4 regions of the Companilactobacillus miaonis genome follow, and region 4 is predicted to be linked to each of the others. Evidence: predicted binding sites of a transcription regulator. Region 4 holds the regulator's gene; each other region holds the start of a gene.
The links. The regulator HrcA, encoded in region 4, represses chaperone genes, less so after heat shock. The targets are predictions, from matches to a motif close to TTAGCACTCNNNNNNNNNGAGTGCTAA.
Positions count from the first base shown of each region.

Region 1 (6,214 bases), on a different contig from region 4:
AAACGGTTATCGCAATCGTTACGGTTTTTATAGCGTTGACCTGGATAATAATTTCAAACGAACGGTTAAAAAGAGTGGCTTGTGGTTCAAAGAAATGACCGCTAACAATGGTTTCTAAGCTTGGTATAGAATTATTTATAATGCTTTTCGTTGCTTGTCAGGCCTCATTTTCAGTATACTGAAAGTAAGATATCTAATAGATTAAGTGGGGGATTCGATAATGAAAAAAATAATGGGATTCATCACCATTATGTTGTCCATTTTGCTAGTTGGATGTTCAACTAATTCCGCTAGTAGTTCGACACAAAGCAAGTCTAATTCTTCAAAAGTTCTAAAAAATCAGATCAAGGTAAGTGCTAACGATGCAATCAAGCTGTATCAAAAGACTTATCCCAAGACTTCTGTTACTTCTTTAGAGCTGGAAAAATCATATCGAGGACCAGTTTATAAGATAGAAGGAATTGATGAGCAAAAAGAGTATCAGTTGAATATTAACGCTCGTAATAAGAAGATTTTACAGAACTCTCAAGAAGAGCTTGACGAAGATGATCAAGATGATGCATCTCGTAAATCTGAAACTTTGGATGTAGACGATTTGATTTCAATCAAAAAAGCTGCCAAGATTGCTGAAGACAAAATTGGCGGTGGAGTCAGTACCGAATTCAGTCTCGATAAGGACCTAGGGAAGACTTACTGGGAAGTTACTGTGAAAAAGAATAGCACTGAAAAAAGTGTAAAAATCAATGCCCAAACGGGTAAAATACTTGAAGTTGAAAATGATGATTAAGTAATCACTCATTAAAAAACTCTCCTACAACAATGTAAATTGAAATAGGAGAGTTTTTTTGTATACAAAAAGAGCCCAAGACAACTGTCTTAGACTCAAAGCACCACTATTCTTCAGTATCAGGTGCACTATACTTGGAAATTTTAATTTCACCTTTGACAATGCTTGCTTGTAGATCCTTATCATTTGGATGATCTAGGAAGTAATCAGCAACTTTGTCTTCAATTTGTTCTTCGATCACACGACGTAATGGACGAGCACCCATCTTAGGGTTGTAACCTAAATCAACTAATTTATCCTTAGCATCTTTAGTTACGTGAATACTCAAACCTTGGTCAGCAATCATCTTATTTGTATCATCAAGCATCAAATCAACGATCTTGAGAAGATTATCTTTTGTCAATGAGTTGAATTCAACGATACCATCGAATCTGTTCAAGAATTCAGGTTTAAAGAATTCTGATAAACGATTCATGATTGAGTTAGTAGTTCCACTAGCTTCTGCACCAAAGCCGACATTAGCTTCTTGTAAGCCTTGTCCGGCATTTGAAGTCATGATGATGATAGTATCCTTAAAACTGACTGTTCTACCTTGAGAATCAGTTAAACGGCCATCATCGAGGATTTGCAAGAACATGTGCATTACATCAGGATGAGCTTTTTCAATTTCATCTAATAGAACCAAACTGTATGGATTACGACGAACTTGTTCAGTCAATTGACCAGCTTCTTCGTAACCAACATACCCTGGAGGTGAACCGATCAATTTAGAAACTGAATGTTTCTCCATATATTCAGACATATCGAATCTGATCATTGAATCCTCTGAACCAAATAGTTCACGAGCAAGTTGTTTAGCAAGTTCAGTTTTACCAACACCAGTAGGTCCAACGAATAAGAAGGAACCAATTGGACGACCAGATTTGTTGAAACCGACTCTATTACGACGAATAGCTCTTGCAACATCGCCAACAGCTTTATCTTGACCAATTAAGTGAGCTTTCAAATCAGGTTCAAGATTCTTCAATTGGGCTTGTTCATTAGACTGTAACTCGCCAACTGGAATGTTAGTCTTTTCTTCGACAATTTTTTGAATATCTTTTTCACTGACGATACTCTTATCGATTGGTTCGTTTTTAGCGCCATCTTTCATTTTTTGGAACTTAGTTACTTGATCACGGTAGTAAGCAGCTTTTTCGTAATCTTCATTACGAAGGGCAGCTTGCTTTTGAACTTCAGCGTCAGAAATCTTATTATCGAGATCTTCCATATCAACGTGATTGATTTGTAAGTTCTTCTTAGAACCAGCTTCATCAATCAAATCGATTGCCTTATCAGGTAAGAAACGATCTTGAATGTAACGAGCTGATAATTCAGCCGCAGCCTTGATAGCTTCATTTGAGAATTTTACGTGATGGTAATCTTCGTACTTAGGCTGAATACCTTTTAAGATTTGAACGGTTTCGTCAACACTAGGTTCATTAACTTGAACTGGTTGGAGACGACGTTCCAAAGCAGAATCTTTTTCAATTGTCCGATATTCATTTAAAGTAGTAGCACCAACTAATTGCATATCGCCACGGGCAAGGGCAGGTTTCAAAACATTACCTGCATCCATTCCGCCTTCAGCATTACCAGCACCGACAATTTCATGAATTTCATCGATGAAAAGAATAATTTCCTTATTCTTTTGTAGTTCATTAATCAATTGTTGCATTCTTTGTTCAAATTGACCACGTACGCCAGTACCTTGGACTAGTGAAACTACATCCAAGCGGATAACACGTTTATTTTGTAATTTTTCCGGTACGTCGCCGTCAACGATTTTTTGTGCTAAACCTTCAACAACGGCGGTTTTACCGACACCTGCTTCACCAATTAGAACAGGGTTGTTCTTAGTTCTTCTATTTAATATTTCGATTACACGATTGATTTCCTTATCACGACCAATGACTGGATCGATCTGACCCTTCTTAGCAAGGGCAGTCAAGTCAACACCGTATTGGTCTAAGACTCCATTTCCTCTAGGACGACGGCCATTACCGTTACCATTGCCCATTTGAGTTTGTGGACCTTGTTGCTGGAAAGCATTGTTAGGTTGTTGTGCACCGTTTAAGGCGTTAAACAAGTCTTCAAAACTAGAAAATCCACCGTTAGGATTTTGTGCCATATTATTCATACCTTCGTTAGCTTGATTTCTTAATTTTTGATAACAGTCCTGACAGAGATTGATTTCTGTCCGTTGGCCGTTAACACTCGTGTACAAGTGAATCGTCGCTTCATTCTTATGACAATTCTGACAAAGCATACGCACCCCACCTTTCCTTTTGCACAGGATACAACGGTAGTATATAATTAGCACTCGACTAATGCAAGTGCTAAGTCTTGGAATTCTAAAAAAAAATTTATTTAATAGTAGAAATGATATTTTTTTCAATTATCTTTGAAAAAGTTTTATAATATAAACGCTTTCAGCGTCAAGCGTTGTAAGCGTTAAACGGCTTATCACACTTGAGTTATCTCACGATTTTTTGTGCAAAGCCCTTGTGAAAAATTAGAGATAATGGTAAATTAATTAGTGAATATTTGTAGTATATCTACAGAATTTTATATTATATGGTGAGGTATTAATTATGGAAAAGAAAGATTTTCACATTATTGCAGAAACAGGTATCCACGCACGTCCAGCTACTATGTTGGTACAAACAGCAAGTAAATTCAGTTCAGATGTAAACATCGAATTCTCAGGCAAGTCAGTTAACTTGAAGTCAATCATGGGTGTTATGTCACTCGGTGTTGGCCAAGGTGCTGATGTTACAATTACTGCTGATGGTGACGATGCAAGTGATGCAATCGCTGCTATTTCAGAAACAATGACAAAGGAAGGATTGGCAGAATAATGGTTAAAACTATTAAGGGAATTGCAGCAAGTGATGGTATCGCTACTGCTGAAGCATACCTTTTAGTTCAACCAGATTTGTCTTTCACTAAGAAAAGTATTTCAGATGCTGATGCAGAAATCAGTCGTCTTAAAGATGCTATTTCTACATCAGATGATGAGCTTACAAAAATCAGAGATACCGCTAAGGAATCTCTAGGTGAAGAGGAAGCTCAAGTTTTTGATGCTCACAAGATGATTTTGGCTGATCCCGAATTTACAGGTGCAGTTGAAAAAGAAGTTTCCGATAAGAGTGTTAACGCTGAACAAGCATTGCATGATGTTTCAGAAAACTTCATTTCAATCTTTGAAGGTATGACTGATAATCCATACATGCAAGAAAGAGCAGCCGATGTCCGTGACGTTACGAAACGTGTTATGGCTCATTTATTAGGCGTTGAATTACCAAATCCAGCATTGATCGACCATGAGGTTGTTATCGTTGCTCATGATTTGACACCTAGTGATACAGCTCAATTAAATAAGAAGTATGTAAAAGGCTTTGTTACTGATATTGGTGGTCGTACAGCTCACTCAGCTATCATGGCACGTTCTTTGGAATTGCCAGCTGTAGTTGGTACTGACACAATCACTAAAGATGTTAAAGCCGGTGATACTGTTATTGTTGATGGATTAAACGGTGCTGCAATCGTTGATCCAAGTGATGACGATATCAAGAAATATGAACAAAAGGCAAAGGAATTTGCTGAAGAAAAAGCTGAATGGGAGAAATTAAAGGACGAACCTTCAGTTACAGCTGATGGCAAGCACTTTGATATCGCTGCTAATATCGGTACACCTGATGATCTACAAGGTGTTATTGATAATGGTGCCGAAGGTGTCGGCTTGTATCGTACAGAGTTCTTGTACATGCAATCAGATTCTCTTCCAACAGAAGAAGACCAATTCAAGGCTTATAAGAAGGTTCTTGAAGGAATGAAAGGTAAGCCAGTCGTTGTCCGTACTATGGATATCGGTGGTGACAAACACTTGCCATACTTACCACTTCCAGAAGAAATGAACCCATTCTTAGGTTACCGTGCTATCCGTATCAGTTTGGATAGACAAGAAATCTTTAGAACACAACTAAGAGCTTTGCTTCGTGCATCTGCTTTTGGTAACTTGCGTATTATGTTCCCAATGATCGGTACATTGCAAGAGTTCAGAGATGCTAAGAAGGTCTTTGAAGAAGAAAAAGCTAAGTTAGTTAAAGATGGTGTTGAAGTTTCTGACAGCATTCAATTAGGAATGATGATGGAAGTTCCAGCTGCTGCAGTTCTTGCAGACCAATTTGCTAAGGAAGTTGATTTCTTCAGTATTGGTACAAACGACTTGATCCAATACACAATGGCTGCTGATCGTGGTAATGAACATGTTTCATACCTATACCAACCATATAACCCTTCAATTTTGAGATTGATCAAACATGTTATTGAATCAGCTCATAAAGAAGGTAAGTGGGCTGGCATGTGTGGTGAAGCCGCTGGTGACAACACAATGCTTCCATTGCTATTGAGCATGGGTCTAGATGAATACTCAATGAGTGCTACATCAGTACTTCGTGTAAGAAGTTTGATGAAGAAGTTGAGTACTAAAGACTTAGCTACATTAGCTGATCGTGCCGTTAATGAATCAATCACTAATGAAGATAACAAGAAGCTTGTTGAAGAATACTTGAACAAGTAAAACTTTTTGAGAGTTCACATCGTGGACTCTCTTTTTTTGTCTTTAAATAAAGTAGCACAAGGCTTGTGTGGAAGACGGCCTCCTAATTAGCAAAGTATGTTAAACTGCCAATAGTCTAAGAAAATGGATATTGCGAATGAAAAAATTAATTGTCTTCACGCTTTGTTTACTAGTTTTGGTAGGTTGCAGCAGTAAAAGTCCCCAGTCGGCAGCTTTAACTGATAAACAAAAAATTGAAATGAAAAGTAATCAGAAACGCTATCAGAAGCGTTTAAAAAATGTGCCTGTAATTGAGTCGAAGCAAATGCAAAAAGCTCTGACAGCGGTTCCAACAGGCTACAACGACGAAAATATGAACTTCAAGGCTTTAAAAAAAGCTAATCGCTATGTCGTCGTCGCCCAAGTTTTAAATTTGACGCCGATGATTGGAATGCCGATTGCGCCAGAAACAAAAGCTACAGTTTATATTAAAAAAGTGATCAGTGGTAATCAAAACTTGCTTGGCAAAACCATTAAAACTACTTTCAGTGGTGGATTGACTCAAGTCAAAGATCTATATACAAGTTATGGATTTAAAGATCCTAAAGAAATTGTCTATTATCCCAGTGAGATTTTTCCAATCCCACCAATCAAATCGACGGTAATTATGGGGTTAGGAAAGTATTTTCCAGAAAATAAAGGTCAAGCAAAAACCTATCGCAAATTTGGGTTAACTAGAAAGAACTATTATCCGATCACTAATTCTGAGACGACTTTTTGGATTAGAAAAAACGGAAAATACAAATTAAATAATCCGGCCTTTT
Region 1 covers NZ_JAYKTX010000006.1:154,637-160,850, reverse strand. Annotated here, with positions in the region: gene U8521_RS06770 (glycoside hydrolase family 1 protein) at 1-118, shown strand, start outside; gene U8521_RS06765 (PepSY domain-containing protein) at 221-787, shown strand; gene U8521_RS06760 (ATP-dependent Clp protease ATP-binding subunit) at 894-3,095, opposite strand; gene U8521_RS06755 (phosphocarrier protein HPr) at 3,421-3,687, shown strand; gene ptsP (phosphoenolpyruvate--protein phosphotransferase) at 3,687-5,411, shown strand; gene U8521_RS06745 (putative periplasmic lipoprotein) at 5,548-6,214, shown strand, end outside.
Region 1: U8521_RS06760 (ATP-dependent Clp protease ATP-binding subunit) is a predicted target of HrcA. The motif match lies at 3,143-3,169, and genes of this name have one in related genera.

Region 2 (6,214 bases), on a different contig from region 4:
AAATTACGTTTTTCATTGAAGTCGACTTTATTTTCGACCAAAATTCTTAAACCACTTGAAGAGATAACACCGAACAAGACGAAACTGATACCACCGATAACAGGACCAGGTACAGTTTGAATCAAGGCACTAAGTTTACCAACGAATCCAAACAAAGCAGCGAAGACCGCGGCACCAATAACAACGTAGACACTGAAAATTTTGTTGACAGCCATCACGCCAATATTTTCACCGTAAGATGTGATAGGAGGGCCACCTAGAAAGGCAGCTACGATCGAAGCTGTACCATCACCAGCAAGTGTCTTGTGAAGGCCAGGGTCTTTGAAGAAATCACGATTTGTCAATTCATCCAATACCATGATGTGACCCAAGTGTTCAGCCATGGTGACAAAGGCAATTGGGGCAAAACTCAGTATCGCTCCCCAATAAATTTGTTTAGGCATATAATTGACAAACATCAAATCAAAAGCTGGAAATTTAAACCAAGGTGTAGAAATAACTTTTGAAAAATCAACAATTCCTAAAGCTAGTGACAATAAGTATCCACCGACGATACCTAGTAAAATAGCAATATTACTCCAGAAACCACGTAAAACCATATTTAAAATAACGGTCAAGAAGAGGGTAAACATAGCGACACCAAAGTATTTGAGGTCATAATGAGAACCATTCATCATAGCGTTGTTAGCGGCACTTCCGGCAACGGACATACCAATAACGATAATAATTGGACCAACAACGATAGGTGGTAAAGCTTTGTCGATCCAGTCTGAACCGGCAAAACCGACGATTAAGGAAACAATCAAATAAACTAATCCAACGGCGATCGTACCTTGAGCAACGCCTGGATATCCGACTGTCTTCATTAATGAAACCATCGGGACAATGAATGAAAATGATGAACTCATGTAAGCCGGAATCTTACGATGAGTAATTAAAATATGAATGATAGTTCCGACACCAGAACTGAATAAGGCGATACTAGGATCAAGTCCAACTAGCAATGGAACTAAAACTGTCGCCCCAAACATTGAGAATAAGTGCTGTAGTGATAAAAGCGGCCAACTAGCTAACGGTGGCTTTTCGTAAACATCTAAAACCGCATCAGGATTGCGGTACTGTTCGTTATTCTTACTCAAAAAAACATCTCCCCAAATTATTTTTTTGCAAAAAAATAGCCCTCTATCCCGTGTATGCGAAATAAAAGACGAACGTGTTTCCTTATTAGCCTCACGGGACCAATATTTAAAGGATTATTTAATTGTATTAACTATAATTGAGTTGCATTGCAAAGTCAATAATGAAATACTAAAAGGAGATTCTAAGCGCTAACAAAGAGGAGAAATTATGGTTGAATTATACATTGTCAGACACGGTGAAACTGACACAAATTCAGAAGTCAGAATCAACGGTATGTCTACCAATATGCCTTTGAATACCAAGGGAATCAAGCAAATCGAAACCCTGGCTAAAAATATCGATATCAATCAATTCGATGAAGTTTATTCAAGTCCAATGAAGCGAGCTTTACAAACAGCAGAAATTTTGAATAATGGCGTTCATGAAATTAAACAAGATGACCGACTTTTCGAAGCTGATTATGGATCATGGGATGGACTCAAAGAAGAAGAATTGATCGTTAAGTATCCTGATGCCTTCGACGAAAATGGCTTTTTGTTGCCAACTTATACTAAATACGCTAAAAATGCTGAAGAATACAGTCATGTTTACCAACGAATCGAAAATTTCATGGATGAAATGGGTCAAAAAGGTGACGAGAAAATTTTGGTGGTTTGCCATGGATTTGTCAGTCGAGCTTTCATGAAGGTAACGACTGGAGCCACCAATATTTCTAATATTATCCAACCAAAAAATGGCGGCGTTTCAAAGTATAAAATTTCCAAGACCGGCAACAAATATGTGAAATATTACGCTCGCATCGAAAATATCGACTAGAGGTGGACTTATGAGTCTCACTAATAAAGTACCCGAAAAAGACGTTCAAAAAACCTTCGACAATATTGCCGGAAGTTATGATAAATTAAATTCCATTATGAGTTTAGGAACCCATCACCAATGGCGAAAACAGGCTACTTCTAAAATTACCAATCGCCCAAATGATATCCTAGATTTGTGCTGTGGAACAGCAGATTGGACCATCATGTTAGCAGATTGCTTCCCACATAGCCAAGTAATCGGATTAGATTTCAGCCCCGAAATGTTAAAGTTGGCGCAACAAAAAGTCGCTCAGTCCAAATTGACTAACATCAATTTAAAGACGGGTGACGCCATGCAATTAAATTTTTCGGATAATAGTTTTGACGTGGTAACGATTGGTTTTGGACTGCGAAATGTCCCAGATGCTAACCAAGTTCTGCGTGAAATCTATCGGGTTTTAAAACCGGGTGGTCAAATAATTTGTTTAGAAGCCTTTAAGGTTGAAACACCAATTATTAAAATCGGTTGGCATTTGTATTTTGACAAATTAGTCCCACTGATGGGCAAAGTTTTTGCTAAGAATCATGCTGATTATCAGTATTTAGACGACTCAGTCAACAAGTTTGTCAGCATTAAACAGCTTTGCCAAATAATGCAAAACGCCGGTTTTATCAATATTTCCGTCGATACCTTGATGATGAAAGCTAGTGCGATCCACTCGGCTGAAAAAAGGCAATAAAAAAGAACACCCGGGGAAGGTGTTCTTTTATTTTTAGGGGATTAAATATATATGTTATAGGGGGGATGAGATGAGATATCTATCTCTCATCTACAATTAATACTATAACTAATAAGTGTGAACCAATTATATTGAAAATGTGAAGAAAGTGTGAATTTCTAATTTTTTTGAAATTTAAGCAAATATATCATTTGTAGCAAGCTAACAATTAAGAAGGAGCGAGCATATGTCAAATATTCGTGATGTGGCTAAATTATCTGGTCATTCGGTTTCAACTGTTTCTAGAGTTATTAATCATAAAAGTTACGTGGCAGAACAAACTAAACAAGAAATATTGTCTGCTATGAAAGAATTGAATTATCATCCTAATGACATCGCTCGGGCCCTTAGTACCGGGAAAACTTACCGTGTTGGTGTCGTTATGCCTTATAGTAATCACCCATATTTTCAAAAGCTAGTGTCAGCCATTACCCAAGCGGCCTTTAAAGAAGATTATCAAGTAACTTTATTGCCATCGCACTATGATGTTAACAGTGAGATTCGTTGTTTGGAAATGTTAAAACACCAAGCATTTGATGGTCTGATTTTCACTTCCAGAGCTATTTCATTTAAAAAAATTCAAGAGTATCAAATCTATGGACCCATAACTTGTTGCGAAGATACATTAGAATACCCAATTTCTTGTGCTTATACCAATCGGAAGATTTCCTATATTAATGGATTCAAATATTTGAAAAAATTAAATTTTCAACATATCGGCGTTACGATCAGCCGTAACGAACAAACTAGCCGTAGTGCTAAGCTAACAGTTGATTCGTATTACGATGTGTTTCAAAAAGAAATTCCTGATTCTTTATTAGTTAGAAATATGCAATTTTTCCAAGATGGTATCGAAGCGGCCAAGTTATTGACTAAGAATAATCCTCAATTGGATGCTGTTTTTGCTAACGGCGACCAAGTAGCGGCAGGAATAATTTATCAATTGAAAAAAAAACAGATTGATATTCCGGTGATTGGTCAAGAAAATATGGATTATAGTTTTTTGATGAATTTTTCAACGATTGATCACAAATTGTCCGAAATTGGAGAATATGCTTTTTGTGCTCTGTTTGAAAAGAAAATTGTTAAAAAAATGATACCTTCTGAATTTATCGTTCGTGGATCATTGAAAAAATAGACAAAATAAAAACACCCATGAGGGTGTTTTTATAGGGGATTGTTTTTATAGGGGGGATGAGAAAAGAGTTTTGCCTCTAATCTAAAGTTTATTTTAATAGGCTTATCATTTTTAAAATAGTAAATTGTAATTTGGATAGCCCAGTTATTGATAAGTCTGATTTTTAATTATAAATTCTTAGTCCTTTTGTGACTCAAAGTCACATCCCATGCGAGTAGATTTATTCCACTCTGCACAATATAGTATATCCTATTTTCCGGTCAACTACTACCGACTAGGACTCAAAAGACAATAAAAAAGTACCTCGGGGAAAGGTACTTTTTCTTAGGGGATTAAATATATATATGTTATAGGGGGGTGAGAAAAGGGATTATCTGTATCTCTCATCTACAAGATATATAATACTTAATCTTTATGAATTAAATATTTGTAAATTGTGAAGATTATGTGAATTTGTAAAAAATTGCTGGAATTGTCGTCTTCCACACAATCCCTGTGATGAGCTGTTGCGGAAGACGGCATCTAACCACTAACCAAATTATTAGTTAATCTCAATATGATGGCCAGTTTCAGTTTCTTTTGCCAATTTTGGTAATGTTATTTGCAAAACACCGTTGTTGTAAGTTGCAGTGATATTGTCAGAATCAACTGCTGGCAAATGGTATTGTCTCATGAAGCGGCCGCTTTGACGTTCGGACATAATCATGTCGCCATCTTTGTCATTGTGATCATTGAAGCTATCACGACGACCACTGACTGTCAAAACGTTATCTTGATAATTGATGTCGATATTCTTCTTGTCAAAATCAGGCATATCGACGTGAACTTCATATTGATGATCATTTTCTTTAATGTCAGTCTTTAAAGCTGAATCAGTCATAAAATTGTCTTCAAAAATTGCTGGGAAATTCATCCAGTTATCATTATTAAAAAAGTTTCTCATTAAATCATTTCTGTTCATAACTTCGTTTGTCATAAATAATTACTTCCTTATTATAAAAATCTCTCTTTTAGCACTCGAACTATTTGAGTGCTAATGAATCTCCAAAAAAATAAGCTTGGAACATTATTCGATATCGATGTGGTGTCCAGATACTTCTTTAGTTTGTTTAGGAAGAGTAACTTTTAGAACACCGTTATTGTAATTTGCTTGGATATTTTCGGCGTCAACTTGTGGTAAATTATATTGTCTCATGAAGCGGCCACTTTGACGTTCAGACATAATCATGTCGCCATCTTTGTCATTATGATCATTAAAACTGTCACGATGACCACTGATAGTTAAAGTGTTATTGTCATAAGTGATATCAAGGTTTTTCTTGTCAACAGCGGGAAGATCGACACTGACTTGATAATCGTTGTCAGTTTCCTTAATATCAGTCTTTAAATTTGAAACTTCCCAAGAATTGTTGTCAAATAATGATGGAAAATCATTCATCCATGAATCATGATTAAACCAGTTTCTTAGTAAGTTATTACGATCCATAATTTCGTTTGCCATACTTCGTTACTTCCTTTCCCTTCATTACAAATACAGTATAAAACCAGAAATTATGAAGTTCAAGAATTTAGCACTCAAACTTTGAGAGTGCTAAAAATTGCAATAATTAATTAAATTATAAATGTATTAGATATGATACAATTAAATTGATTAAAAAGAGGATGTTAAAATGACCCAACTAATTTTGAAACGAATTTACGATAAAGAGTTGCCAGATGGCTATCGCATTTTAGTAGATCGTCTTTGGCCACGGGGAATGTCCAAAGTTAGAGCAAATTTAGATTTGTGGGCTAAAGAAATTGCCCCATCACCCGAATTACGAAAGTGGTTCGGTCATGATCCAGAAAAATTTTTAGAGTTCAAAACTAAATATTTGGATGAAATTAATAATAATCCATATACAAAAGAATTTTTGAAGAGTATTAGAGAAGCTCTTCAAACACAAGATGTACTAATTTTGTTCAGTGCGAAGGATACTGAACATAATGATGCTGTGGTTCTAATGGACTATCTGAATTCAAACATTTAAGTATTAAAAAATTGTAGAATGGTTGGCTAAAATCATGGAGGAATTTGATTTACAATCTTTGTTATCAAGTAATGATAAATTGCTTATCCATCTGCTGCAATCGTATGCTCAAACTAATGAAATAGCAGTCTTTGTTTTAAATAACGACGATAATCTGCAGGCAGGTATCTTTGGAGAATTAAGGAAAAGCAGTGCTTTAGCTCAAGTAGACCAGGTAAGAAATTTATCTGAATTGAGTGTTAATAAATATAAATATGGTATCGAATATGCCGATGCACCTTTACGCATTACCGCACTTAACCAGAGGGTCGGTAAAGTTTGTGCTGCTCA
Region 2 covers NZ_JAYKTX010000013.1:11,103-17,316, reverse strand. Annotated here, with positions in the region: gene U8521_RS10710 (uracil-xanthine permease family protein) at 1-1,139, opposite strand, end outside; gene U8521_RS10705 (histidine phosphatase family protein) at 1,348-1,956, shown strand; gene ubiE (bifunctional demethylmenaquinone methyltransferase/2-methoxy-6-polyprenyl-1,4-benzoquinol methylase UbiE) at 1,967-2,677, shown strand; gene U8521_RS10695 (LacI family DNA-binding transcriptional regulator) at 2,904-3,854, shown strand; gene U8521_RS10690 (Hsp20/alpha crystallin family protein) at 4,396-4,830, opposite strand; gene U8521_RS10685 (Hsp20/alpha crystallin family protein) at 4,921-5,355, opposite strand; gene U8521_RS10680 (DUF488 domain-containing protein) at 5,525-5,884, shown strand; gene U8521_RS10675 (helix-turn-helix transcriptional regulator) at 5,919-6,214, shown strand, end outside.
Region 2: U8521_RS10685 (Hsp20/alpha crystallin family protein) is a predicted target of HrcA. The motif match lies at 5,423-5,449, and genes of this name have one in related genera.

Region 3 (6,214 bases), on a different contig from region 4:
TATACTTTTGACGCAACGATCAACAATAAGGCGGCCTTCGATTTAGTAAATGGAAAGATCAGTAATACAGTTAGCTTTACTGGTTATAATAAAGGCTTTAGTGATAGCAAGACTTATGAAGATACCGTTGAAATTCCGGTTGTAAAACCAGATTACTCTTATCTTTTCAATCACCAAGTCCGTAATATCACCGCTGATCCTAATAGTGAGTTTGCTCAAACAGTAGACGCAACTACTGGAGATATTTTGGAAATTAAATCTGAATTCATCGTTAGTACAGGTATCGCTCAAGATGCCATATATCTCAATGACCTTAACGACTATGTAGATCCAATTACCCATAAAAAGGACAGCCTTAATGATAAAAGGGACAAATTATCACTAATATCTGGTAGTGTACATGTAAACGGCGTATTAGCTTCAGATTCTATCTCAACAAGTGGTCTATATATAGGAACATACACACCTGCTAACCAAGCAAATATTTTTACTTATAAAGTTACCGTAAATAGTACCCTTGAAGAAAAGATTCAAAATAGTGCCGCCATGCGAAATGTCAAAGATCTTAATAGCAAAGCACTAACCATCGGACCATCAGATACTATCTATATCAACGTTCATCCCCCAGAACCAACCACATCCTTCATTGAAGTTCCCGAATTTATCGACTTTGGAAGCATCAACTCAACTGGTACTGAGAAAACGTTGACCAATAAGCAGACCAAAGGAAACCTAATCGTCAGCCACAGCGAAGAGACCCCCTTCCAAGTCTTAGTCAGCTATGACAACGAAAGCGACCAAGCTATAACCAATGGTAGTGAAAAATTAATTCAGGATGATGGTATATCCCTATCACTCAACAATAATTCCCAAGATGAAACCAATGAGTGGACACCATTATCACCATCCGGAGTCCCAATTACCGATAAAACTATCAACGGTTCACCTGATCCAATCAATCTAACCCAATACGTTGGCTTAAATAAATGGCAATTACGTATTCCAAAAACAGCCACATCCGGTCAATACAGTGGTCAAGTTACTTGGACCATCGCTGATTCAGTAGTGGAGTAACAAAAAAGAGTGAGAAAATTCTCACTCTTTTTTGCGCTCTAAAACGCGTGAAAGACAACAGGAGTCAACATATAGCTACGCTTTCCACTTCATACGCAAAGTACGCGCATAAAGTGGAAAGCTAGGCTATCTACCGACTCCTAACCGTTGTCTTTCACACTCTAATTAGATTGCTTGATCATCCCCACATCAATTCCAGCTTCTGAACCGATGAAATCAACGATATAACCGATAACTTCAGTATCATCCCAATCAGCTGACAAATCCAAATTAACTTGACGACCGTCTTTTAAATGAACTTCCATGTAATAAGGTGTAGGTAAATGAAACATAATCTTCTTAGGTGCATAAAATGAACCACCTAAAATATTTGACGGAGCGTTCATATCTTTACCGACGATAACTGTCATACTCTTAATGTCACTAAATTTAAAACGGACTCTACTTTCAGTGAACGGAAACAATACTGCCTGAAACCGCACACCAAAATTTTGGTAATCGGTATTTTGTATCCCCTCAGAATCAATTTCCCAGTGTCCGAAGAAATCATACATACTACGCGTAAATAACAAAGCCACGACGACCAATGCAGTGATTGCTAGGATTATCGCTAACAGAGCTATTTTAGTAAAAATTTGTATCCCAATACCAACAATAATTCCAATCACGCAACTGATTAGTGCCGGTACATAATTGATTTTACGACCAAATTCTATTTTATCCATTCGTTTCTCTTTTCATTTTTCTAACGGTATCTAATTCTATACTTTTTTAGAGCATGAAAAAAGCGCTAGTAAATTACCAGCGCTTTTTAATATTTATTCATATGATTAAATTACATCATACCGCCCATACCACCGGCTGCAGGATTACCTGCACCAGCAGCGGCATTATTATCCTTTGGTTCTGGCTTGTCTGCAACAACAGCTTCTGTTGTCAACAACAAGGCAGCAACACTAGCGGCATTTTGTAGAGCTGAACGTGTAACCTTAGTTGGGTCGATGATTCCGGCGTCTACCATGTTTTCCCACTTGTCAGTAGCAGCATTGAATCCAATTTCGTTATCTTGGTTCTTGATGTGTTCAACGATAACTGAACCTTCATAACCAGCATTTTCAGCGATTTGACGTAGTGGTTCTTCAAGAGCACGGGCAACGATATTGATACCTGTTTGAACGTCTCCTTCTTCTTTAAGAGCCTTAACCTTATCTAGTACGTTCATCAAAGCTGTACCACCACCAGCAACGTAGCCTTCTTCAACAGCGGCACGTGTAGCGTTTAGAGCATCTTCAATTCTGTACTTACGTTCTTTAAGTTCTGTTTCAGTAGCAGCACCAACTTTAACAACAGCAACACCACCGGCTAATTTAGCCAAACGTTCTTGAAGCTTTTCCTTGTCAAAGTCAGAAGTTGTTTCAGCGATTTGCTTCTTGATCAAATCAACACGTTCGCTGATGGCGTCCTTGTTACCTGAACCTTCAACAATTGTTGTGTTGTCCTTTGTAACAGTAACCTTACCAGCTTGACCTAGTTGATCCATTGTTGTGTCTTTTAGTTCAAGACCAAGATCAGAAGTAATAACTGTACCACCAGTTAATGTAGCGATATCTTCAAGTTGAGCCTTACGACGGTCACCAAAGCCAGGTGCCTTAACAGCAACAACGTTGAATGTACCACGAATCTTGTTCAAAACAAGTGTTGGTAATGCTTCACCATCAATGTCATCAGCAATGATAAGTAGTGACTTACCTTGTTGAACGATCTTTTGTAGTAATGGCAAAATGTCTTGGATATTTGAGATCTTCTTGTCAGTGATCAAGATGTAAGGATTGTCAAGATCAGCTTCCATCTTGTCGTTATCTGTAACCATGTATTGTGAAATGTATCCACGGTCGAATTGCATACCTTCAACAACGTCTAGCGTTGTATCGATACCCTTTGATTCTTCAATTGTGATAACACCATCGTTACCAACTTTTTCCATAGCGTCAGCAATCAACTTACCAGTTTCTTCACTAGCTGATGAAACTGAAGCTACTTGAGCAATATCACTCTTACCTGAAACCTTGTGAGAAATATTGTGAAGTTCATCGACAGCAGCCTTTGTAGCCTTCTCGATACCAGTTCTGATACCAACAGGGTTAGCACCGGCTGTAACGTTCTTCATACCTTCTTTAACGATTGCTTGGGCCAAAACAGTAGCTGTAGTAGTACCGTCACCAGCAATGTCGTTAGTCTTTGAAGCAACTTCAGAAACAAGCTTAGCACCCATGTTTTCGAAGTGGTCTTCTAATTCGATACTCTTAGCGATAGTAACACCATCATTTGTGATTTCTGGAGCACCGTAACTCTTTTCAAGAACAACATTTCTACCCTTAGGTCCGATAGTTGTCTTAACTGTGTCTGCTAATTTATTAACACCTTCAAGCATCTTTGAACGTGCATCTTCTGAAAACTTAATTTGTTTTGCCATTAATTTTCACACTCCGTAAATTATTTCATAATTGATTAAAAAATTATTTTTTAAAATTATTCAACGATTGCCATGATATCTTTTTCATGAAGGATTAAATATTCATTGTCTTCGTACTTAACTGTTGAGCCTGAGTATTTATCAAATAGAATCTTATCGCCTTTTTTAACACTCATAGGCAATTTCTTTCCATCGTCAGTAACTAAGCCGTCACCTACAGCAACAACTTCAGCTGTTTGAGGCTTTTCTTTAGCGTTATTTGCTAAAACAATACCACCGACTGTCTTTTCTTCTTCTTTATCGACTGTTACAATTACTCTATCTCCAAGTGGTTTTAACAATTTGAATCCCTCCGATTATTATTATTTCTGTTTTTATTTTTATATTTAGCACTCGAACATCTCTTGTGCTAATCACAAGTTTTATATTAACATTTTATTGAAAACATGCAAGTATTTACCTCTAAAAATTAAAGGAGTTATCATGGCATTTCCAAAAAATCAATTTTTTACACTATTAACTTACATCCTACTATTACTTTTAGGTTCCGTTTTGAACATGCTGAAAGTCACTGGTAGCCTGTATTTTGTCCTATTAACTTTAGGTGCAATTATCGCCACCGGAATCATGATGTATTTAGTGAAAAAAGATCAGAAATTCGATTTTGAAAAAACAACTGATCTAAATCACAATCTCCAATGGATCATCTTAGGAACGATTGGAGCAATCGTTTTGCAATACGGGGTCGGTTTTATTGACCAACTAATTTTCCACGCCAGTACCCAATCGCAAAACACGATGCAATTATTATTAATGGTCAAAACTTATCCCTACTATTTCGTTTATGTTTTGATCTGTGCTCCAATCATGGAGGAAATCGTCTTTCGCAGATTGTTTTTCGGTAACTTGATCAAACCAACAAATATTTACATTGCTGCTATTATCTCGGCATTCTTATTTGCTTTCATGCATCAAGATACTAGATTCTTAATTTATGTCGCTATGGGATTATGGTTCTCATTCATCTATTACAAATCTAAAAACATTTATGCCAGTGCCGGCAGCCACATCCTAATGAATGCCATTGTTTTAACAATCTCGATGCGGTAATGCCAAATTGTAAAACTTATAAATTAACTATCGACTTATTAATGAACTAAAATCTCCTTTGAAATATAAATTCAAGGGAGATTTTTTTATGTCTGAAAAAGTTATTGTCATTACCGGTGCTTCTAGTGGAATTGGTGCTGCTTGTGCAAAACTATTAGCTACTAAAAATAATAAGATTGTTCTAGCTGCCAGAAGAAAGAAACGTTTGCAAAAAATTGCCACTGAAATTCAACAAGAAAATGGTTCGGCAATTGCTGTTCAAACTGACGTTACAGATTTAGAGCAAGTTCAAGAATTAGCTAAAAAGGCTATATCTGAATATGGACGCATTGACGTTTGGATCAACAACGCTGGATTAATGCCTCGTTCAGAATTTATTAAGGGTCGTGTCGAAGAATGGGACAAAATGATCGACGTAAATATCAAGGGAACTCTTTACGGAATCGATGCGGTTTTACCAATCATGCGTAAGCAAAAAAGCGGTCAAATCATCAATCTGGCTTCCGTAGCTGGTCACGCTATCAGTATTGGCTCCGGCGTCTATTCTGCAACTAAATTTGCTGTCAGAGCCATTAGTGAAGGTTTACGGCAAGAAGAAGCAGCTGCTAAAAGCAATATTCGTGTCACCGTGATCTCACCAGGTGCCGTCGTTACGGAATTGACTGAACACGTGAAGGATCCCGAAACTAAAGCACAATTGGATCAATTTTATAAAGATTATGCCATCGGTGCCGACCGAATTGCTAATACGATTGCTTTTGCCATCGACGCGCCTGAAGATACGACTATGAATGAGATCGTTATTCGCCCAACCATTCAGAAATAAAAAACAGCCTACCAATTAAATAAATAATTGATAAGCTGCTTTTCGTGTGTTTAAATTGTTCTACTCTACACGGGGCTTAATCACCGCGTGTGTAGGATGCAACGTACTTTTCTCGTTTGTCCTCATCAAATTCCTTTTCACTCTTAGCAATAATAATCGTTGCTAGTGAATTGCCGACAACGTTTACTGCGGTACGTCCCATATCTACGAGACGGTCGATACCAGCGATGAAGGTCAACCCTTGCATTGGTACGCCTATCGTTGATACTGTGGCTAGTAGTACAACAAATGAGGCTCCTGGCACTCCGGCCATCCCTTTTGATGTTAACATCAAAACCACCACAAGGGTAATTTGTTGCCCAAGGCTCAAATGAATATTGTAAGCTTGTGCCAAGAATAATGCCGCTAATGATTGATAAATTGCTGAACCATCAAGGTTAAAAGTATAACCTGTCGGAATAACGAAAGAAACAATTCCCTTTGATGCTCCATATTTTTGCATTTTTTCCATCATCTTAGGCAAAGCTGCCTCAGAACTAGCGGTCGTAAAAGCTAAAGTAACTTCATTTTCAATAATTCTGAACATTTCATAAAATTTAACGTGGAACAAATGTCCCACTCCGGCCATGACAACAAAGACGAAGAAAGCCATTGTTGCATAGGCGATCACAATGAATAATAACAATGGTTTAAGGGAACTAAAACCCATTTCACCAACCGTGACACCAATT
Region 3 covers NZ_JAYKTX010000014.1:63,676-69,889, reverse strand. Annotated here, with positions in the region: gene U8521_RS11360 (isopeptide-forming domain-containing fimbrial protein) at 1-1,074, shown strand, start outside; gene U8521_RS11355 (hypothetical protein) at 1,236-1,799, opposite strand; gene groL (chaperonin GroEL) at 1,910-3,547, opposite strand; gene groES (co-chaperone GroES) at 3,604-3,888, opposite strand; gene U8521_RS11340 (CPBP family intramembrane glutamic endopeptidase) at 4,031-4,657, shown strand; gene U8521_RS11335 (SDR family oxidoreductase) at 4,746-5,483, shown strand; gene U8521_RS11330 (cation:dicarboxylate symporter family transporter) at 5,560-6,214, opposite strand, start outside.
Region 3: groES (co-chaperone GroES) is a predicted target of HrcA. The motif match lies at 3,934-3,960, and genes of this name have one in related genera.

Region 4 (6,214 bases):
CGCCACCCATTGTTTCGATACCAAGTGATAGAGGTGTAACATCAAGCAAAACAACATCCTTAACATCACCAGAGATAACACCACCTTGAATAGCAGCACCAAGGGCAACGGCTTCATCAGGGTTGATTGAGTGATCTGGGGCTTTACCAGTCCATTTAGCAACAGCATCTTGAACAGCAGGAATACGTGTTGAACCACCATTTAAGATAACCTTGTCGATATCAGAATTTGTTAGATTTGCATCTTTCAAAGCATTGTCAACGGGGATCTTAGTTCTTTCAACTAAATCGGATGTCAATTCATCAAACTTAGCACGTGTCAAAGTTTCTTCCAAGTGAAGTGGGCCATTAGCACCTGATGAAATAAATGGAAGACTGATTGATGTTTGAGCAACACCTGACAAATCTTTCTTGGCTTTTTCAGCGGCATCCTTTAATCTTTGTAGAGCCATCTTATCTTGTGATAAGTCAACGCCATTCTTTTCTTTAAATTGTGCAACTAACCAATCAATGATCTTTTGGTCAAAGTCATCTCCACCTAGATGTGTATCACCATTTGTTGAAAGTACTTCGAAGACTCCGTCACCTAATTGAAGGATAGAAACATCAAATGTACCACCACCAAGGTCATAAACAAGGATCTTTTCGTCACCCTTATCATTATCTAGACCATAAGCAAGTGCTGAAGCTGTTGGTTCGTTAACGATACGTTGAACGTTTAGACCAGCAATCTTACCAGCATCTTTAGTAGCTTGTCTTTGTGAATCATTAAAGTATGCAGGAACTGTAATAACAGCATCTGTAACTTTTTCACCTAAGTAATCTTCTGAGAATTTCTTGATGTGTTGAAGAATGAAAGCAGAAATTTCTTGTGGTGTATATTCTTTTCCACCAGCTTTTACCTTGTAACCTGCTTCACCCATATGACGTTTGATTGATGAAACTGTGTCAGGATTTGTGATAGCTTGACGCTTTGCAACTTCACCAACTTGAATTTCACCATCTTTAAAAGCAACAACAGATGGAGTAGTTCTAGCACCTTCTGGGTTAGTGATGATCTTTGGTGATCCACCTTCCAAGACGGCTACAGCTGAGTTTGTAGTACCTAAATCAATACCAATAACTTTAGACATAATAAAACCTCTTTTTTAATTTCTTTTATTTAAATTATTGAGCAACGACAACCATTGCTGGACGTAAAACGCGGTCTTCTAATTTATAACCCTTTTGCAAGACTTGAACGACTGTATCCTTCTTATGATCTTTATCAGCAGGAACAGTTTGAACGGCCTGACTAAATGTTGGATCAAAAACTTCACCAGCATTATCGATCACAGTCACATGATTATCATCTAAGGCTTTAACCATGTGTTGTTGAACCATTTCAATCCCTTTCTTGAGTTGCTTGCTGGCTTCATCGTCAGCTTTAACATCAAGGGCACGTTCTAGATTATCCAAAACTGGAAGAATCTCGGTTGCTAGCTTTTGACCATCATACTTTAGAATTCCGGAAACTTCCTTCTTATGACGATTATTCATATTCTGAATTTCAGCTTGGCTTCTCAAGAATTTATCTTCCAAATCCGCATTCTTAGCTTTAAGGTCTTTGATCTCTTTGTCGCGAGGATCAACCTTTGCTTTTTCTTCTTTAGCTGATTTTTCAGCTTTCTTATCAGTCTTTGGAGCTTTGTCTTTAGTAGACTCCTGCTTCAAATCTTGATTTTTGTTCTTATCTGCCATTACTTCCTCCTAAATTTCAAGAATCATCATACCTTGAATAATAATCAATCAATCTTTTTGCTAATTCAACTCTGAATTCTCCTAATAAACCGATCAATTGCGAATAATGCATGGTAGTAGGACCAAGTAAAGCAATTACACCCTTACCGTGATGTCCGACATCGTAATTAGCAGTAATGATACTGTAATTTTTCAAAACATCCGAATCCAATTCACTACCTAAACGAACTTTGATTCCGTCATCAGAAATACTTGAATCTAACAACTTTCTCAAGTCTGTACTCTGGTTCATTAATGAAAATAAAGATTGAACTTGTGATAAATCATCATTGTTAGCATAATTTAAAAGATTCAATTGACCATCAACATAATATTTTTCCGAACCAGCTTTTTTGAACAATGTATCCATCATGTCCAAAAGGCCATCAGTTGAATACATATAATCCGAAAGGATTGCTGGAACATCTGTATGCAACATTTTAATGACTTTTGGTAAAGGTTGTCCGACTAATTTATCATTAACGATATTAACGATTTTTTCAATCAAAGAACTATCAAAGTCATCATCAATTGTATAAATATTATTTTCAACATTATTATCACTTGTGACAATGATTGCCATAAGTTGATGCGAGTTCAAAGGAACAATCCGAAATCCAGTTAATCGAATCGTACTGCTCTCTGGACCCAGCGTGATTGCTGTATAACTAGTTAGATGAGATAAAATTTTGGCAGATTGTTCAATGATATCACCTATCTGATGATACGTTTTACCAAAATCTTCGTCAATTCTTTGTGCAATATCTTGCGGTACGCTAGTTGGCTGTACCAAATGATCAAGATAATAGCGGTATCCCATTGCTGAAGGAATTCTTCCTGACGACAAATGAGTTTTCTCGAGGTAACCCACTTCTTCAAGAACAGCCATTTCATTTCTGATCGTTGCCGAACTGACATGGAAAGGTAATTGATTCATCAATGTTTTCGAACCAACCGGCTGGCCGGTATCTGTAAAAATGCGCACGACTTCTCTCAAGATTGCATCTTGACGTTGTGATAACATTATACCGTCCTCCTTTTAGCACTGTTCATACCTGAGTGCTAACAATGTAAAATATAACAATCTATCCTTATGGTGTCAAGTATGCAAGCTTATTTTTACTAATTTATTGAAGATTCTTTATTAACTCAAAAAATTCATCTGCTAATGTGAGATGAATTTTTTATTTTAAATTATTCAAAGAATCATTTTTATCTTGTTTTAGCTGGGCAATTAAGCCTTCAACGCCAGCAAATTTTACTTCACCACGTAATCTTTTGACCCATTCTAATCGAATTTCATCACCATAAATATCTTGATCAAAATCAAAGATGTTGGTCTCGACCGTGATGCCAGTGTTTTCTTTAAAAGTAACGTTATAACCAACTGAAGTCATAGCTCCATACCATTTACCATTAACCTCAACTCTAGTTGTGTAAACACCGATTCCAGGTAATAACTGATCATCTGAAACTGACAAATTCGCTGTCGGAAAACCAAGTGTTCGTCCTCTTTGCAGACCATGAATTACTGTTCCTTGATTTTGATAACGATAGCCTAAGAAACGATTAGCTGATTCAATTTGTCCATTGTGGATGAATTCTTTAATGGCACTCGAACCAATTTTTCGACCATCAATCAATTGTTCCGGAACAGTGATCGTTTCGAATCGTTGACGACTATATTTAGGCAAATTCTGCATATTAGCTACATCTTTTTTGCCATATGTATAATCAAATCCGGCCACAACAAATTTAGCTTGCAGATCGATCATATACTGATCAACAAACTCTTGTGGTTTCAACTGTGCAAAGTCTTGACTAAACTCGACGAAGTACAAAGCATCTACTCCTAAATCACGAACTAGTTCTGCTTTACGTCGCATTGTTGATAAATATTTATAATTTTTTTCATGTTGATAGACAGTTCGTGGTGAACGGTCAAAGGTTAATAAAACTGATTTTAGTCCCTGTTCTTTGGCCAAATTTACTCCGGTCTCAATCACTTTTTGATGACCTAAATGAACCCCATCAAAGAAACCCATAATTAAAACTGTATTTTCTTTAGGTCTATCCTCAACACTTAATGGATGTTTGACATTAATAATCTGCATTTTTAAATCTCTTTTATTTATTATTTAATAACATTAAATCAGGAATCCACATACCCCGTATTTTATCATACTTATAAATTGCCTTGGTTATGCCACTACGAAGAACTCGTAACTGTTTGGATTCATCTAGTCCTTTAAGCTCTAAGAAGCCTCCATGGAGGACTCTAACCTCCCATTCCTCATCTGTTAGTTCATGACTGGGAACATTTTGTAAAACTTCATCGATCGACTTCAAAAAACTATGATCATTTTGATCTAACATCTGTTGGATTTGACTGATCGTAAAAGTTTCTTCGATTCTGAATCCAGCACTCTTAACACGAGTCAATTGCGACATAAAAGCTGGTAAGCCTAACATTCTCCCAAATTCAACTGCAAGTGTTCTAACGTAAGTTCCTTTAGAACATTTAACATGAAATTTGATCTTTTGATAACCATCGACAAAAATCGGCTCATCCATAATATGAAAATCATAAATATGAATCTGTCTTTGTGGTCTTTCAACTTCGATTCCAGCCCGAGCATATTCATATAGCTTTTTACCATTTACACGTACAGCCGAAAACATCGGTGGTATTTGTGTCAGATCACCAGTCATCTTTTGAAAAATTTTATTTAATTCTGAAATTTCAAATGGTTTGTCTAACTTTTTTTCTTCGACAACTTCACCTTCGCGGTCCTCGGTCGTAGTTGACTTTCCTAAGGTAATTTCACCTTCGTATTCTTTAGGTGAACTCGTTAAAGTATTGACTAATTTAGTAGCTTGACCAACACAAATTGGTAAAACACCATTTACTAATGGGTCTAGTGTTCCTGTATGACCTATTTTTCTAGTATGCAAAATTTTGCGTAATTTATAAACGTAATCAGAACTAGTTTGTCCAATTTCTTTATTTAATGGAATAACTCCGTCCATAATAATCCTCATCTCTAAAATATCATTAAGAACAATTCTACTAGTCTTTTTGCGGAATAGAAAGCAAAAAAAAATAGGAAAATCCAAATGGATTTTCCTATTTCAATTTAACGATTAGCTTCATCCTGATGTAATTTAGCAATTAATTTATCAATCTTTTCACCATAGCGAACAGATTCATCTTGCTTAAATTCCAATTCAGGAACCTTATAAAGTGTTAATTTTTGACCTAGTTCTCGACGAATCAAGCCCTTAGCTTTGTCTAATCCGGCTTGAGTCTTTTCAACATCACTAGCTTTTTCAGAAAGAATACTGAAATAAATCGTAGCTTGTTGCAAATCTCCAGTCATTTCAACACCAGTGACTGTTACGCCTTGTACACGTGGGTCACGCACACGCTTTAAAAGAATATCGTTAACTTCTTTTTGAATCTCTTGTTCAACTCGACCAATTCGATGTTTTACCATATTCTCCTCCTACTTAACTGGAACTTCTTCCATTACATAGGCTTCAATTTCATCACCAATCTTGATGTCATTGTAGTTCTCGATTGTGATACCACATTCAAATCCAGAACCAACTTCCTTGACATCATCCTTGAAACGTTTAAGTGAAGCTAATTTACCTTCAGTAATAACGATACCATCTCTGATAAGTCTAACTCCACTTTCACGTTGAACCTTACCACTATTGACGTAGCATCCAGCAATGGTACCAATCTTAGAAACGTTATATGTTTCACGGACTGTTAAGTTACCAATAACTTTTTCTTCATAAACTGGTTCTAGCATACCCTTCATGGCAGCTTCGATTTCATCGATAGCCTTGTAGATTACTCGGTGAAGACGGATATCAACATTTTCATCCTTAGCTTGAACTTTAGCTTGAGCAGTTGGACGTACATTAAATCCAATGATGATAGCATTACTTGCTGCAGCAAGGTTAACATCACTTTCAGTAATAGCACCAACAGCAGAATGGATGATATTAACACGAACACCCTTAACTTCAATCTTCTTCAAACTACCGGCAATGGCTTCGGCAGAACCTTGCACATCGGCTTTAATAATAACGTCAACTTGCTTGAGTTCTCCTTCTTTCATTGTTTCGAATAAGTTATCAAGTGTAACTGGGTTAGTGTTTTGACGTTCCTTTTGAAGGGCACGACTAGCACGTTCCTCACCAGCAGCACGAGCTGTCTTTTCATCATCAAAGACAACGAACTTATCAGCTGATTCAGGCACTTCATTTAATCCTGTAATTTCAACTGGTTCTGAAGGTTTAGCATTCTTAATTTCTTTACCATTGTAATTTGTCATAGTTCTGACACGACCGAAGGTATTACCAACAACGATTGGATCACCAACATGCAATGTACCTTGTTGTACTAATAGTGAAGCAACTGG
Region 4 covers NZ_JAYKTX010000003.1:186,938-193,151, reverse strand. Annotated here, with positions in the region: gene dnaK (molecular chaperone DnaK) at 1-1,132, opposite strand, end outside; gene grpE (nucleotide exchange factor GrpE) at 1,167-1,739, opposite strand; gene hrcA (heat-inducible transcriptional repressor HrcA) at 1,756-2,802, opposite strand; gene U8521_RS03805 (riboflavin biosynthesis protein RibF) at 2,963-3,892, opposite strand; gene truB (tRNA pseudouridine(55) synthase TruB) at 3,906-4,808, opposite strand; gene rbfA (30S ribosome-binding factor RbfA) at 4,916-5,275, opposite strand; gene infB (translation initiation factor IF-2) at 5,285-6,214, opposite strand, start outside.